Regions from separate parts of the Vibrio agarivorans genome, predicted to be linked through region 2. Evidence: riboswitches for the same ligand, from Rfam matches in the RefSeq annotation. Region 2 holds a riboswitch; the other holds the start of a gene.
What was found. Region 2 has a riboswitch for lysine ahead of lysC (lysine-sensitive aspartokinase 3). Riboswitches for the same ligand answer to the same signal wherever they lie in the genome.

Region 1 (6,504 bases), 670 kb from region 2:
GAACAACATGGTTGCCCTAATACCATTGATGAACTTAAACATCACAATGTCTTAATTTGGGGTGAAAGTCCGGAGCGCGAGTACCGCGTATCAAACAATCAACGAGTTATGGTGAGCGGTAATTTTTCGACAACCAATCCGGAAGCTCTGTTTTATGCAGGAAAATCAGGAATGGGGATTATGATCGTCAGCGAGTTTATGATTGAACAGGAAGTCGAATCTGGCCAGTTAGTACGCGTATTGCCCGATATCATGGCAGAAGAGCTAACAATTTATGCCTACTACCCTAACCTTGACCGCGAACATACACGTACCAAGCTGTTCATCGACTATCTAAAAAGTCGTTTAGAGCAACATCAGGTACAAAAAAACGCCAGCCCGCAATAATCGGGCTGGCGTTATCTAAATAGAGCGAGCTAGCTTACGCTTTTGCGCAGCTCGCCATTTTTGACTTTGATAGTGTTGATAGAACAAAACAAACCACTACAAATGCTACTGCTGAGGCAATAAATGCCATAGTAACAGAAGAAGTAAAGCCAAGAGCGATGTAACCCACACAAGAAATCAAAGCAACAGATAGAGCGTAAGGAAGCTGAGTCGCTACGTGATCGATATGGTTACAGCGAGCACCTGTCGACGACAAAATTGTCGTGTCTGAAATTGGAGAACAGTGGTCACCAAATACAGAGCCCGCTAGAACCGCACTCAACATTGGTAGCATCAGAGCGATATCAGTTGCTGCTGCCATATCGCCTGCGATAGGAAGCATAATACCAAAAGTACCCCATGAAGTACCGGTAGAGAATGCCATTAGACCAGCAAGAAGGAATAGAATCACTGGTAACCAATGTGTACCGATATTGCCTTCAGCAAGTGTAGATAGGTATTTACCTGTGTTCATATCACCGATAACACTACCAATACTCCATGCAAATACCAGGATTAAGATTGCACCAAACATCGATTTAGCACCAATCCACAGCGTACGTGAAATATCAGCAACAGGTAGACCCTGCTTAAACACAGTAAATAGAGAGACTGCTAGGCCAACAATACCACCGTAAATCAATGAGCGACCCACATCCGTATTCTCGAAAGCACCTAGAAGATTAAACGCTTCACCTTCGTCTGCTAGAGCAACACCACCGGTGTACAACATCGCAACCACTGTCGCTGCAATAAGAGATACAATCGGTAGTACCAGATCAGACACTTTACCGCCTTCACTCTCTTTAATATCGAGCTCTTCAGTAATCTCGTGCGCTGATGCTTCGTCATCAGACTTTTCATTTTCAAAGCCGTGACCTTGAGATGCCTCGATTTCGTGCTTACGCATTTGGCCAACATCTAGTTGGAACCAAACCACAGCAAATACCATCAACAGTGCAAATACAGCGTAGAAATTCATTGGAATCATTCGCACGTATGCGCCGATCGCTGAATACTCAGTTACACCGTGAGAAACCAAGATGCCCGCAACGATAGTCATAATGTATGCGCCCCAGCTCGATGCTGGCATAAGCACACACATTGGTGCTGCGGTAGAATCAAGAATATAAGCAAGTTTTGAGCGAGAAACGTAGTAACGGTCAGTTACTGGACGCGAAATTGCACCAACAGCAAGACTGTTAAAGTAGTCATCGATAAAGATGAATACACCTAAGAACGCTGCCAATAGTTTAGAGCCGCGCTTACTTTTTACTCGTGATTGTGCCCACTCAGCAAATGCGCGCGTACCGCCTGACAGCGTTAGCAGTGCTGTCATCATGCCTAGTAGAACAAGGAAACCAACAATACTCATGTTCCATTCATTGATACCGCCATCTTCAATAAAGACGCCAGAGACAACTGAGCCTACATAGCCTGCAGCCGATGAAAGAGAGTAGTCGTTAAGAAGGATTGCACCCAGGACCACACCCACACCTAGTGAAACCAAAACGCGACGTGTCACGATCGCAAGTGTTAAAGCCACCAAAGGGGGTAATAAAGAGATGGGTGACGATGCAAAGTCGATTAAATTCATGATCTTCAAAAACCAAATTAATTGTATTTATGTGGTTAGAGATCTACTGCAGTGACATAAGTACCTTGTTGAACAATAAGTACTCATCAGATAAAGAAAGGTGTGCGAAAGCCTCACCCAACCCTACAGTAGCGCTCCATAGTAATTCCTATCCCACATGCTAGTGTGAGTATAGACTATGGCAGTGTTGCTTCTATTTGATAGCAACCCCAGCAAATCTGCTTTGATAGACAAGATTTACTTCGGCGACAGAGCCTTTCACGTTTGTTCATTGGCATCACCCCAACAAACGCTACTCATCAGATATCGCGCCTCTACCGCTCTTCCTAAGAATAAAAACTGTCGCAACCTCAAGTTCACAACATTTTAACTCTTACAGAGCATTAGGTCTGGGCTATTCTACTCATCAAAATTTGATTTGCAACACATTACTCCGTTCAAATGATGCAAAACTTGTCACTATGTTGACAATTCAATCATTAATTATTGAATGCGTGTCTAATGATAGGCCTCAAAAACAATATTGAACGGCATATGGCATACATACAAGCAAACTACACCTCTCCCAAGCAAACTAAAAAACAGTTCCATAACAATTTTGCTTATTTTATCTTTCTTTTGTTGACGTATAAGCTATACCGCTCGAACATGAATGAATCACAACAGATAACTTAACACCACCATGCGCTATCTTGATTGCTATCTTTCCTGTAAAGATGGACATATCAGTAAACGTTTTTTTAAACCGCTATATCAATCTACGTTTACGTTCGCGACTGTGACAAGGGTTACAATCTGTTACATGTGTTTAATCAATACAGCTTTTAGTCTTGGTTTGATTTTTCATTTATCTTGATAAATAAAGTATTTATTCTAATCTTAAAAAGTCCACACCGACTTCTATATTTGTATTAACCTCTAATTAATTTACGTTAATTACGTTTATATCAAGATAGAATATTGTCATACTAAGATATTGGGTATATCATCAACTATGTTGACTTAATTAAAAATGGGAAGAGTCATGTCGGAACTAACAAAAACACTATTAAACATCCGTAGCCTTCGTGCATTTGCTCGTGAGCTAACTCTAGAGCAACTTGAAGAAGCCTTGGAAAAACTAACCATCGTAACTGATGAGCGTCGTGAAGCTGCTGAAGCTGAACAGGCTGCTCAAGCTGAACAAGAAGCGAAACTTGCTGCCATCGCTGCTCAAATTTCTAAAGACGGTATTGACGTTGACGCGCTTATTTCTGCTCTATCTGGCGAAGCCGGTAAAGCAAAACCAAAAGCAAAACGTGCACCACGCCCTGCTAAATACAAATATGTAGATACCAGTGGCGAAGAAAAAACGTGGACAGGCCAAGGCCGCACACCTTCTGTAATTCAAGCTGCGCTTGATGAAGGTAAATCACTAGAAGACTTCGCAATCTAAATTGCTCAAGCTTCAAAAAAGGCTCCTAGATAGGAGCCTTTTTTATTATTTGTAATATTCGATATTAGAGAAGTTGCATGCTTTGTCCCGCAGTGACAAAAATATGGCGGCCATGCCGCGTCAGCAAATTAGCACTATATAACCAACCACCTCTATATAACTGGCTTTTGGCCTCGTTGAATTAACTTCAAGAAAACGTTTTCAGCAGCATCTCCCGCTACCCCAGCCAACTTGTCTGTAATTTTCTTTTTCTGTACATAACGAACGCAGAGAACTGTTTTTTCTTTACATGCTGCGACAATCAAATCGTCTGAAGTATTAATTTCATCTACTAAGCCCTTTTCTTTTGCTGTCGTACCAAACCAGTGCTCTCCGGTTGCAACTTGTTCAAGGTCAAGTTCAGGGCGTCGCTCTCGAATGAAATCTTTAAACAGGCCATGAGTTTCCTCTAACTCCTGTTTAAACTTATCACGTGCCTTATCAGTGTTCTCACCAAACATAGTTAAGGTGCGCTTATATTCCCCTGCGGTTAGTTGCTCGTATTCAATATCATACTTTTTTAGCAGCTTATTAAAGTTCGGTAGCTGGGCAATCACGCCAATAGAACCAACAATGGCAAAAGGTGCCGAAACAATTTTATCGCCGATACAAGCCATCATATAACCGCCACTAGCTGCGACTTTATCAACCGAAATAGTTAAGGGTAAGCCAGCGGCTTTAATGCGATCCAATTGTGAGGAAGCTAAACCGTAGGCATGAACCATACCCCCACCGGACTCTAAACGAACCAATACCTCGTCACCTTCTCGAGCAACTGATAATACCGAGGTAATTTCCTCTCGCAGTGAGGCAACTTCTCTCGCATCAATACTACCGTTAAAATCGAGCACGAAAAGGTGTGGCTCGCGCTTGCTATCAAGCTCATTCGCTTTATCGGCTTGCTTAATCTCTTTTTCGCGCGCTTTCACTTTCTCTTTATTCGCTTTCTTTTCCGCTTTGTCTCGTGCCTTAATAAATGCAGAGTCATGCAGATGATGCTCGAGTTGCTCGACATTCTGTTTATACGCTTCGGTAAGATCAGTAATTTCTAGCTCACCCTTTGCGACGCCTTGTTTGCTCGTGGCTGTCTTAGCTATCACTAATACAACGACGAGAGCAACGACAAAAGTGGCAATCTTGGCGAGAAACAGCCCATAATCCAACAAAAATTCCAAAATGATTCCCTCTTTGAGTTTGGATATCTAGCGTAATGAAGTCTGAACGCGCGCACTATTTGTACATTAAATAAACGAAAGTACACTCTTTAGTGTCAAATAACGCTATATCGTTCAATAAAACTCAGTACTGATATTGTTTTCTTCTTTATAGTAAGGCTATTGTACTGTTCACATCAAAATAAAGACAACTGACAATCAGGTTGCGTTGCAAAAAATCGACTTGTAACAAGCTTGATAACAGAACATAAAGGAATATCACGGTGGATTATTCAGTCTCATCTAATGCCCTTGAGGGAAAAGTCATCTTAGTTACTGGTGCAGGTGCCGGTATCGGTAAACAAGCGGCTATCAGTTACGCACAACACGGAGCAACCGTCATACTATTGGGTCGCACGGTGAAAAAACTGGAACAGACGTATGATGAGATCGAATCTGCGGGGTATCCTAAACCTGCTATCGTCCCGCTTGATATGATGGGAGCGAGTAAGCAAAACTACCTCGATATGGCGGATACTATCGAAGGTCAGTTTGGTAAGCTAGATGGCGTTTTACATAACGCTGGCGCACTCGGCGTGATTAGCCCATTCGACCAAATTGAAGAAAAAATGTTTGATGAGGTCATGCAGGTCAACGTCAAAGCGACCTTTGTTATGACCCAAGCCCTGATTCCTGTGCTCAAAAAGAGCAATGATGCTCGTATAATCTTCACCTCTTCAACTGTTGGTCATCAAGGGCGCGCCTTTTGGGGAGCTTACTCAATTTCAAAGTTTGCGACCGAGGGTATGATGCAGATTCTTGCTGATGAGTTTAGTGATTCACCTATTCGAGTGAACGCCATTAACCCAGGCGGTACACGCACCGCCATGCGCGCATCGGCCTTCCCTGCAGAAGATGCAGATTTATTAAAAACGCCACTCGATATTATGCCACTGTACCTTTATTTAATGGCACCTGAAGGACAGTCTGTGCATGGCCAGTGTATTGACGCACAACCCAAATAGATACAACGTTCAGCATTGTCGGTTTATAGCCCAAAATTAGGTTTGTAGCCTCAAACGAAAAATGCAGCTATCGAGCTGCATTTTTTATGTTTCTATTTCGTACTTTTAGCTTCAAAAGCGGCGAGCTGTTCAGGGGTAGCCGGTAGTTGATGATTTTCTTTCCACTCATCATATGTCATGCCATACACTCGCTCACGAGCGTCGTCGATATCAATATCTAACCCCTGTTGTTCTGCTTCTGCTTTATACCATTTACTAAAGCAATTGCGGCAGAACCCAGCCAATATCATCAAATCAATATTTTGAACATCTTTGTTCGCATCTAGGTGCGTAAGTAGTTTGCGAAATACCTGTGCATCCAATTGATCTTGCTGCTGCTGGGTAAGTTGCTGATACTTAAACTCACTCATTGTTCTCACTCCTTTACTTTCATTATTGTTTGCTTATACGTTAATGCACTCTAGCTGGAATAGAAAGAAAAACGCCCAAGCTTTGAGCTCGGGCGCGAAATTATCGACTTCATGGCGATTTAGCTTTGAATACCAACAATCAACCAAGGGGCATTCGGGACCGTTAAGTCGCGTTCCAAGTGCCAAATATCATTGATGTCTTCTTCAATGCCTTCAATCGCATCACGGTAACGACCAGTAAACTGAAGGCTAAGCTGGGCAGTGCTTGCGTCATGATCGGCACGCACAATCTCTGCGTCCACATACATCACATCCGTATGTTGTTCACCTTCCAGTTTCGCACGTTCACTCATCAAATCGTCAAATAAGCTTGGTGACACATACTCTCGAATCGTTTCTAGCTCATTATGGTTCCATG
Region 2 (6,504 bases):
ATACGTGGCCGGTGTTTTAGGGCCAACTAACCGTACATGTTCTATTTCTCCAGATGTAAACGATCCCGGCTATCGTAATGTCAGCTTCGATGAGTTGGTTGAGGCTTATTCCGAGTCTACTCATGCCTTGATCAAAGGTGGAAGCGATCTCATTCTTATCGAAACAATCTTTGATACTTTGAATGCCAAGGCTTGTGCTTTTGCCGTTGAAAGTGTTTTTGAGGAGTTGGGTTATTCCCTGCCTGTAATGATTTCTGGCACGATCACCGATGCCTCTGGCCGTACCCTTTCCGGCCAAACTACCGAGGCGTTTTACAACGCGTTACGCCACGTTAGCCCAATCTCTTTTGGTCTAAATTGTGCTTTAGGGCCTGATGAGCTTCGTCCCTACGTAGAAGAGCTATCGCGTATTTCTGATACTTTTGTCTCTGCGCACCCAAATGCTGGCTTACCGAATGCTTTTGGTGAATATGATCTCTCTCCTGAGGAAATGGCATCACATGTACAAGAGTGGGCAGCTAGCGGTTTCTTAAACTTGATTGGTGGTTGTTGCGGTACGACTCCTGAGCATATTCGTCAGATGGCTTCAGTCGTCGAGAATTTGCCTCCTCGAGCACTTCCTGATATTCCCAAAGCCTGCCGCCTCTCCGGTCTTGAGCCGCTTACAATAGAAAAAGATACCCTGTTTATCAATGTTGGTGAGCGAACTAACGTCACCGGATCAGCTCGCTTCAAGCGTTTAATCAAAGAAGAGCTTTATGATGAAGCCTTAGATGTTGCTCGTCAGCAGGTTGAAAACGGTGCTCAGATCATTGATATCAATATGGATGAGGGGATGCTAGATGCAGAAGCATGTATGGTCCGCTTCCTTAATCTGTGTGCGTCAGAACCTGAGATTTCTAAAGTCCCTATCATGGTTGATTCCTCTAAGTGGGAAGTTATTGAAGCGGGCCTAAAGTGTATCCAGGGCAAGGGAATTGTTAACTCTATTTCTTTGAAAGAAGGGAAAGAGAAATTTGTTGAACAGGCCAAATTGATTCGTCGCTATGGGGCTGCCGTCATTGTTATGGCCTTTGATGAAGTCGGCCAAGCAGAAACTCGCGCACGAAAACTCGAAATTTGTACGAATGCGTATCGTATTTTAGTTGATGAGGTTGGCTTTCCACCGGAAGACATCATTTTTGACCCGAATATTTTTGCTGTCGCAACGGGTATTGAAGAGCATAACAACTATGCTGTTGACTTCATTGAGGCGGTAGCAGACATCAAACGTGACCTTCCTTATGCAATGATTTCTGGCGGTGTGTCTAACGTCTCTTTCTCTTTCCGTGGAAATAACTATGTACGAGAAGCGATTCATGCTGTGTTCCTTTACCACTGCTTTAAGAATGGTATGGATATGGGGATCGTGAATGCTGGTCAGCTCGAGATCTACGACAACGTCCCTGAAAAGCTGAGGGATGCGGTAGAAGATGTTGTCCTCAATCGTCGTGATGATGGTACTGAACGCCTTCTTGATATTGCAGCTGAATACGCAGGTAAAGGCGTTGGCAAAGAAGATGATGCATCGGCTCTTGAATGGCGTAGTTGGCCAGTAGAAAAGCGTTTAGAGCACGCTCTCGTAAAAGGTATAACAGAGTTTATCGTTGACGATACTGAAGAAGCTCGAGTCAATGCTAGTAAGCCACTTGAGGTGATTGAAGGCCCCCTAATGGATGGCATGAATGTCGTGGGTGACTTGTTTGGTGAAGGTAAGATGTTCCTTCCTCAGGTTGTTAAGTCAGCACGCGTAATGAAGCAAGCCGTCGCCCACCTTGAGCCTTACATCAACGCAGAAAAACAAGCTGGTTCTACCAACGGTAAAATCCTGCTTGCGACGGTTAAAGGTGATGTTCACGACATTGGTAAGAATATTGTGGGTGTCGTTCTGCAGTGCAATAACTACGAAATTATTGATCTTGGCGTTATGGTACCTTGTGAGAAGATCTTAAAGGTTGCCAAGGAAGAAAATGTCGACATTATTGGCCTATCAGGGCTGATTACCCCATCACTTGATGAGATGGTTCATGTGGCTAAAGAGATGGAGCGCCTAGATTTTGATTTGCCTCTGTTGATTGGCGGAGCAACAACATCGAAAGCTCACACGGCCGTTAAGATTGAACAGAACTACAAAAATTCAGTGGTATACGTAAACAATGCGTCTCGCGCAGTGGGTGTTTGCACATCGCTGTTATCTGATGAGTTGAGGCCTGGTTTTGTTGAAAAGCTCGGTGCCGATTATGAGCGTGTTCGTGATCAGCACAATCGTAAGAAGCCACGCACTAAGCCTGTGACACTTGAGCAAGCGAGAGCGAATAAGGTTGCGCTTGATTGGGCGAACTACACTCCGCCTAACCCTGCAAAGCCGGGTATCCATGTCTTCGATGATGTTGATGTTTCAACACTTCGTCAGTATATCGATTGGACGCCGTTCTTTATGACGTGGTCTTTGGTTGGTAAATATCCAAAGATATTTGAACATGAAGAAGTCGGTGAAGAAGCACAGCGACTGTTTGCGGATGCGAATGAGTGGTTAGATAAGATTGAATCACAGCAGCTACTCAAAGTTCGTGGTATGTGTGGCTTGTTCCCAGCAGCGAGTGTCGACGACGATATTGAAGTGTATACCGATGAGTCACGCACTAAGGTAGCCAAAGTTCTGCATAACTTACGTCAGCAGACAGAGAAGCCTAAAGGGTATAACTACTGTCTATCAGACTATATCGCACCGAAAGAGAGTGGCAAGCAAGACTGGATTGGCGGATTTGCTGTGACTGGAGGCATTGGTGAGCGTGAACTTGCGGATGAGTTTAAAGCGCAAGGTGATGATTATAATGCCATCATGATTCAGGCAGTTGCTGATCGACTTGCTGAAGCTTTTGCTGAGTACCTCCATGAGCGTGTTCGAACGGATATTTGGGGCTACGCACCCGAAGAGCAGTTGACCAACGAAGAGTTAATCCGAGAGAACTATCAAGGTATTCGCCCAGCCCCGGGTTACCCTGCGTGTCCTGAACACACAGAAAAGGGCAGCCTCTGGGAGCTACTCAATGTTGAAGAGGCAATAGAGATGTCTCTGACGTCGAGCTATGCCATGTGGCCAGGTGCATCGGTATCGGGCTGGTACTTCTCACATCCAGACTCACGCTATTTTGCGATCGCTCAGATCCAACAAGATCAGGTAGCAAGTTATGCTGACCGTAAAGGTTGGGATCAACTAGAGGCTGAGAAATGGCTAGGGCCGAACATTAACGGATAGTGAAAGTCATTAATGATAAGCCCCTCACTTGTAGGGGCTTATTTATATCTGGGGTATGGAATTACTGCTCGAACAGCTCTTGATGTAGACGCTGGATCGCTTGTTTAGCGACAGACTCATGCAGTAAGAAGCAAAGGTTATGTTGGCTTGCTCCGTAACAGATCATACGTAGATTAAAGTCTTCAAGTGTACCGAATACCTGTTTCGCCGATCCCTTTGAAGAGCTCATGTTATTACCAATCAAGGCCACTACACTTAGGTTATGCTCAACCTCAACATGGCAGAGCTCTTCAAGCTCTTCTCTTGCAGCTTGAGGAAGTTGAGGGGCACCACCACAGGTATCAGTTTGATCAAGAGTCAGTGACACACTGATCTCAGAGGTAGTGATAAGATCGACTGAAATCTTGTGTTTTGCCAAGATCTCAAACACTTTGGCTAGGAAGCCATACGCGTGGAACATTTTTGCACTGCGTAATGTCACCATAGTTTGGTTGTTGCGAAGAGCAAGAGCACGATAAAGCGGAGAAGTCTCTGCATGGTGGCGAATCCAAGTACCACCTTTCTCTGGTTCACGAGAAGATCCAACAAAAACAGGAATATCGTGACGTAATGCTGGCACGAGTGTAGAAGGGTGTAGGATCTTTGCACCAAAGTTTGCCATTTCAGAAGCTTCACTAAAGCTGATTTCTGGAATTGGGGCTGCCTTAGGAGCGATTCTAGGATCGGTTGTGTAGATACCCGGCACATCTGTCCAGATTTCTAACCCTGAAGCCTCAACGGCTTCAGCAATGAGTGCAGCACTATAGTCACTACCACCACGGCCTAGGGTTGTGGTATCACCGACCTCATTAGAACCAATAAAGCCCTGAGTCACCACGACATATTCCTGACACAGTGGGATCAGTCGCTCTTTCGCTTGCTGCGCTGTTTGCTCGAGATTAGGCTCTGCACGGCCAAAATTGCTGTCAGTTTTTAGGACGTCTCGAATATCAAAACGAATTGCATTGATCCCGCGCTCACGCATGAGTTGGGCGAGAATGTGAGTTGACATAAGCTCACCGCAAGCGACTAGGTGATCCGTCAGCTTTGTGCTTGATTGAATGGAGGCTGCCTCTGCGAGGCTAGTGACCGTATCAAGGATGGCATAAACTTCATTAGCCGCTTCAGCCGCTTCAGCCGCATTCTCTAGCTTCGCTAGAATTGTTTCATGAATATCGGCTAGCTTTTGAAGAACGGCAGCGCGCTGCTCTTGTTCTTGAACACCGTTAGCCAGTTCAACAAGCAGGTTAGTGACACCTGAACATGCGCTGCTTACAACAAGGCGGGTCGATGGGTGGCTCTCAATGATTGAGGCACAACGGCTCATAGCTTCAAAATTTGCGACACTTGTTCCGCCAAATTTGGCGACATTGAATGTGCTCACGGTTGTTCTCCTGATACTTCAAAAATTAATACATCCAGTGTGTTTGAAGAGGAGGGGAGCGTTCAGAGGCGAGTTGATAAATTCGATTACCTCAGAAGCTCATCATCAGGCAGGGCTGATGACAGTTGAAGGGATTCAGCCCATTCAACCGACAGGAGTTCATCGCAATATGCTCCCATCTCGGCGCTACTCCCCCTGAGTGAATAGTATTGGAATTGCGATTCCACTATGCACCTGCCTGGGCAGCGCTCCTCTTCTGTTATTGTCCAATCATTGAACGGCTTTAGTATAAAAATGTCAATGAATATTTGACCTTGGCAACAGTTTTACCATTTTGTCTCTTGAACAGTGGTAGTACCTCTATAATTAAAAGCCCAATAACGAATATTGCTCGAGTGAAACTGATTTACTGTGTAGCAATACAATGAATAACAACAAATAGATTTATGGAGTGATGAATGTCTATCCAAAGTTTTATCCCCCCAAGACGTATTCTAATGGGCCCCGGTCCTTCAGATATCTCCCCACAGGTACTTCAGGCGATGAGTCGCCCCACCGTGGGTCATCTTGATCCTCTATTTATTCAAATGATGGATGAAGTAAAGGCGTTGCTCAAATACGCTTTCCAAACGGAGAATGAATTTACTATTGCGGTTTCTGCTCCGGGCAGTGCAGGAATGGAAGCCTGCTTTGTTAACCTTATTGAGCCGGGAGATAAGGTTATTGTGTGCCGTAACGGTGTGTTTGGCGAGCGCATGCGCGAAAATGTATTACGCGCTGGGGGCGAAGCTGTTGTTGTGGATGATGAGTGGGGATCGCCTGCTTCACCGGAAAAGGTCGAGCAAGCCTTCTTGAATCATCCTGATGCCAAAATCCTCGCGTTTGTGCATGCAGAAACCTCAACGGGGGCATTGAGCGATGCTCAAACGCTCGGTACGTTGGCTAAGCGTCATAGTGCATTGACGATTGTTGATACTGTGACTTCTTTGGGTGGTGTGCCGCTGAAGGTGGATGAGTGGCAACTGGATGCGGTCTACTCAGGTAGCCAGAAGTGCTTGTCATGCGTTCCTGGTTTATCTCCAGTGACATTCTCTGCCGCTGCGATTGAGAAGATACAATCGCGTGATACCCCAATTCAAAGTTGGTTTTTAGATCAAAGCTTAGTACTCGGCTATTGGAGTGGTGAAGGTAAACGTAGCTACCACCATACAGCACCAGTGAATAGCCTCTATGCGCTTCACGAATCGTTAGTACTTCTGCAAAACGAAGGTTTAGAGAGTGCCTGGCAGCGTCACCAAGAGATGCACCAGAAACTTAAACAAGGCCTAGAGGCTCTGGGCTTTAAGTTTGTTGTTGAGGAGGCTTATCGCTTACCACAGCTGAATGCCGTGTATATTCCTGAGGGCATCGATGAGGCGAAAATTCGTCAACAACTGCTCAACGAATATAACTTGGAGATTGGCGCTGGCTTAGGCGCGCTTGCTGGTAAAGCGTGGCGTATCGGTTTGATGGGTTATGGAGCGTCACAGCAAAATGTGTCCTTGTGCCTGAAAGCACTGGAAGAAAAGCTCAAGTAGGGCCGACGGTTTAAATGATATCGATAACAACAAAGGCCGCAGAGACTATCTCTGCGGCCTTTGTTGTTATTCAGCGCTGGTTTCTTCACTCATACTCAATGTTGTAGCACTGGCTTGCGAAGTGACATCTTGCGCTTGGCTAGGCCCATCATAGGTTACTGTTGAAAAATCCGTGTTCGGGAACAAGAATTCACCCTCTGTACGAG

Region 1: another riboswitch for lysine. It lies ahead of QWZ05_RS17745 (Na+/H+ antiporter NhaC family protein); the one in region 2 lies ahead of lysC (lysine-sensitive aspartokinase 3).

Annotation. Positions count from the first base shown of each region.
Region 1 is NZ_JAUFQF010000004.1:1,984,138-1,990,641, reverse strand. Features, by position in the region: gene QWZ05_RS17750 (LysR family transcriptional regulator) at 1-387, shown strand, start outside; gene QWZ05_RS17745 (Na+/H+ antiporter NhaC family protein) at 422-2,023, opposite strand; lysine riboswitch at 2,145-2,348, opposite strand; gene QWZ05_RS17740 (H-NS family histone-like protein) at 3,048-3,458, shown strand; gene sohB (protease SohB) at 3,611-4,672, opposite strand; gene QWZ05_RS17730 (YciK family oxidoreductase) at 4,936-5,676, shown strand; gene QWZ05_RS17725 (DUF1244 domain-containing protein) at 5,769-6,086, opposite strand; gene QWZ05_RS17720 (Tim44 domain-containing protein) at 6,206-6,504, opposite strand, start outside.
Region 2 is NZ_JAUFQF010000004.1:1,310,682-1,317,185, forward strand. Features, by position in the region: gene metH (methionine synthase) at 1-3,298, shown strand, start outside; gene lysC (lysine-sensitive aspartokinase 3) at 3,360-4,721, opposite strand; lysine riboswitch at 4,809-4,985, opposite strand; gene QWZ05_RS14660 (pyridoxal-phosphate-dependent aminotransferase family protein) at 5,180-6,298, shown strand; gene QWZ05_RS14665 (PglL family O-oligosaccharyltransferase) at 6,365-6,504, opposite strand, start outside.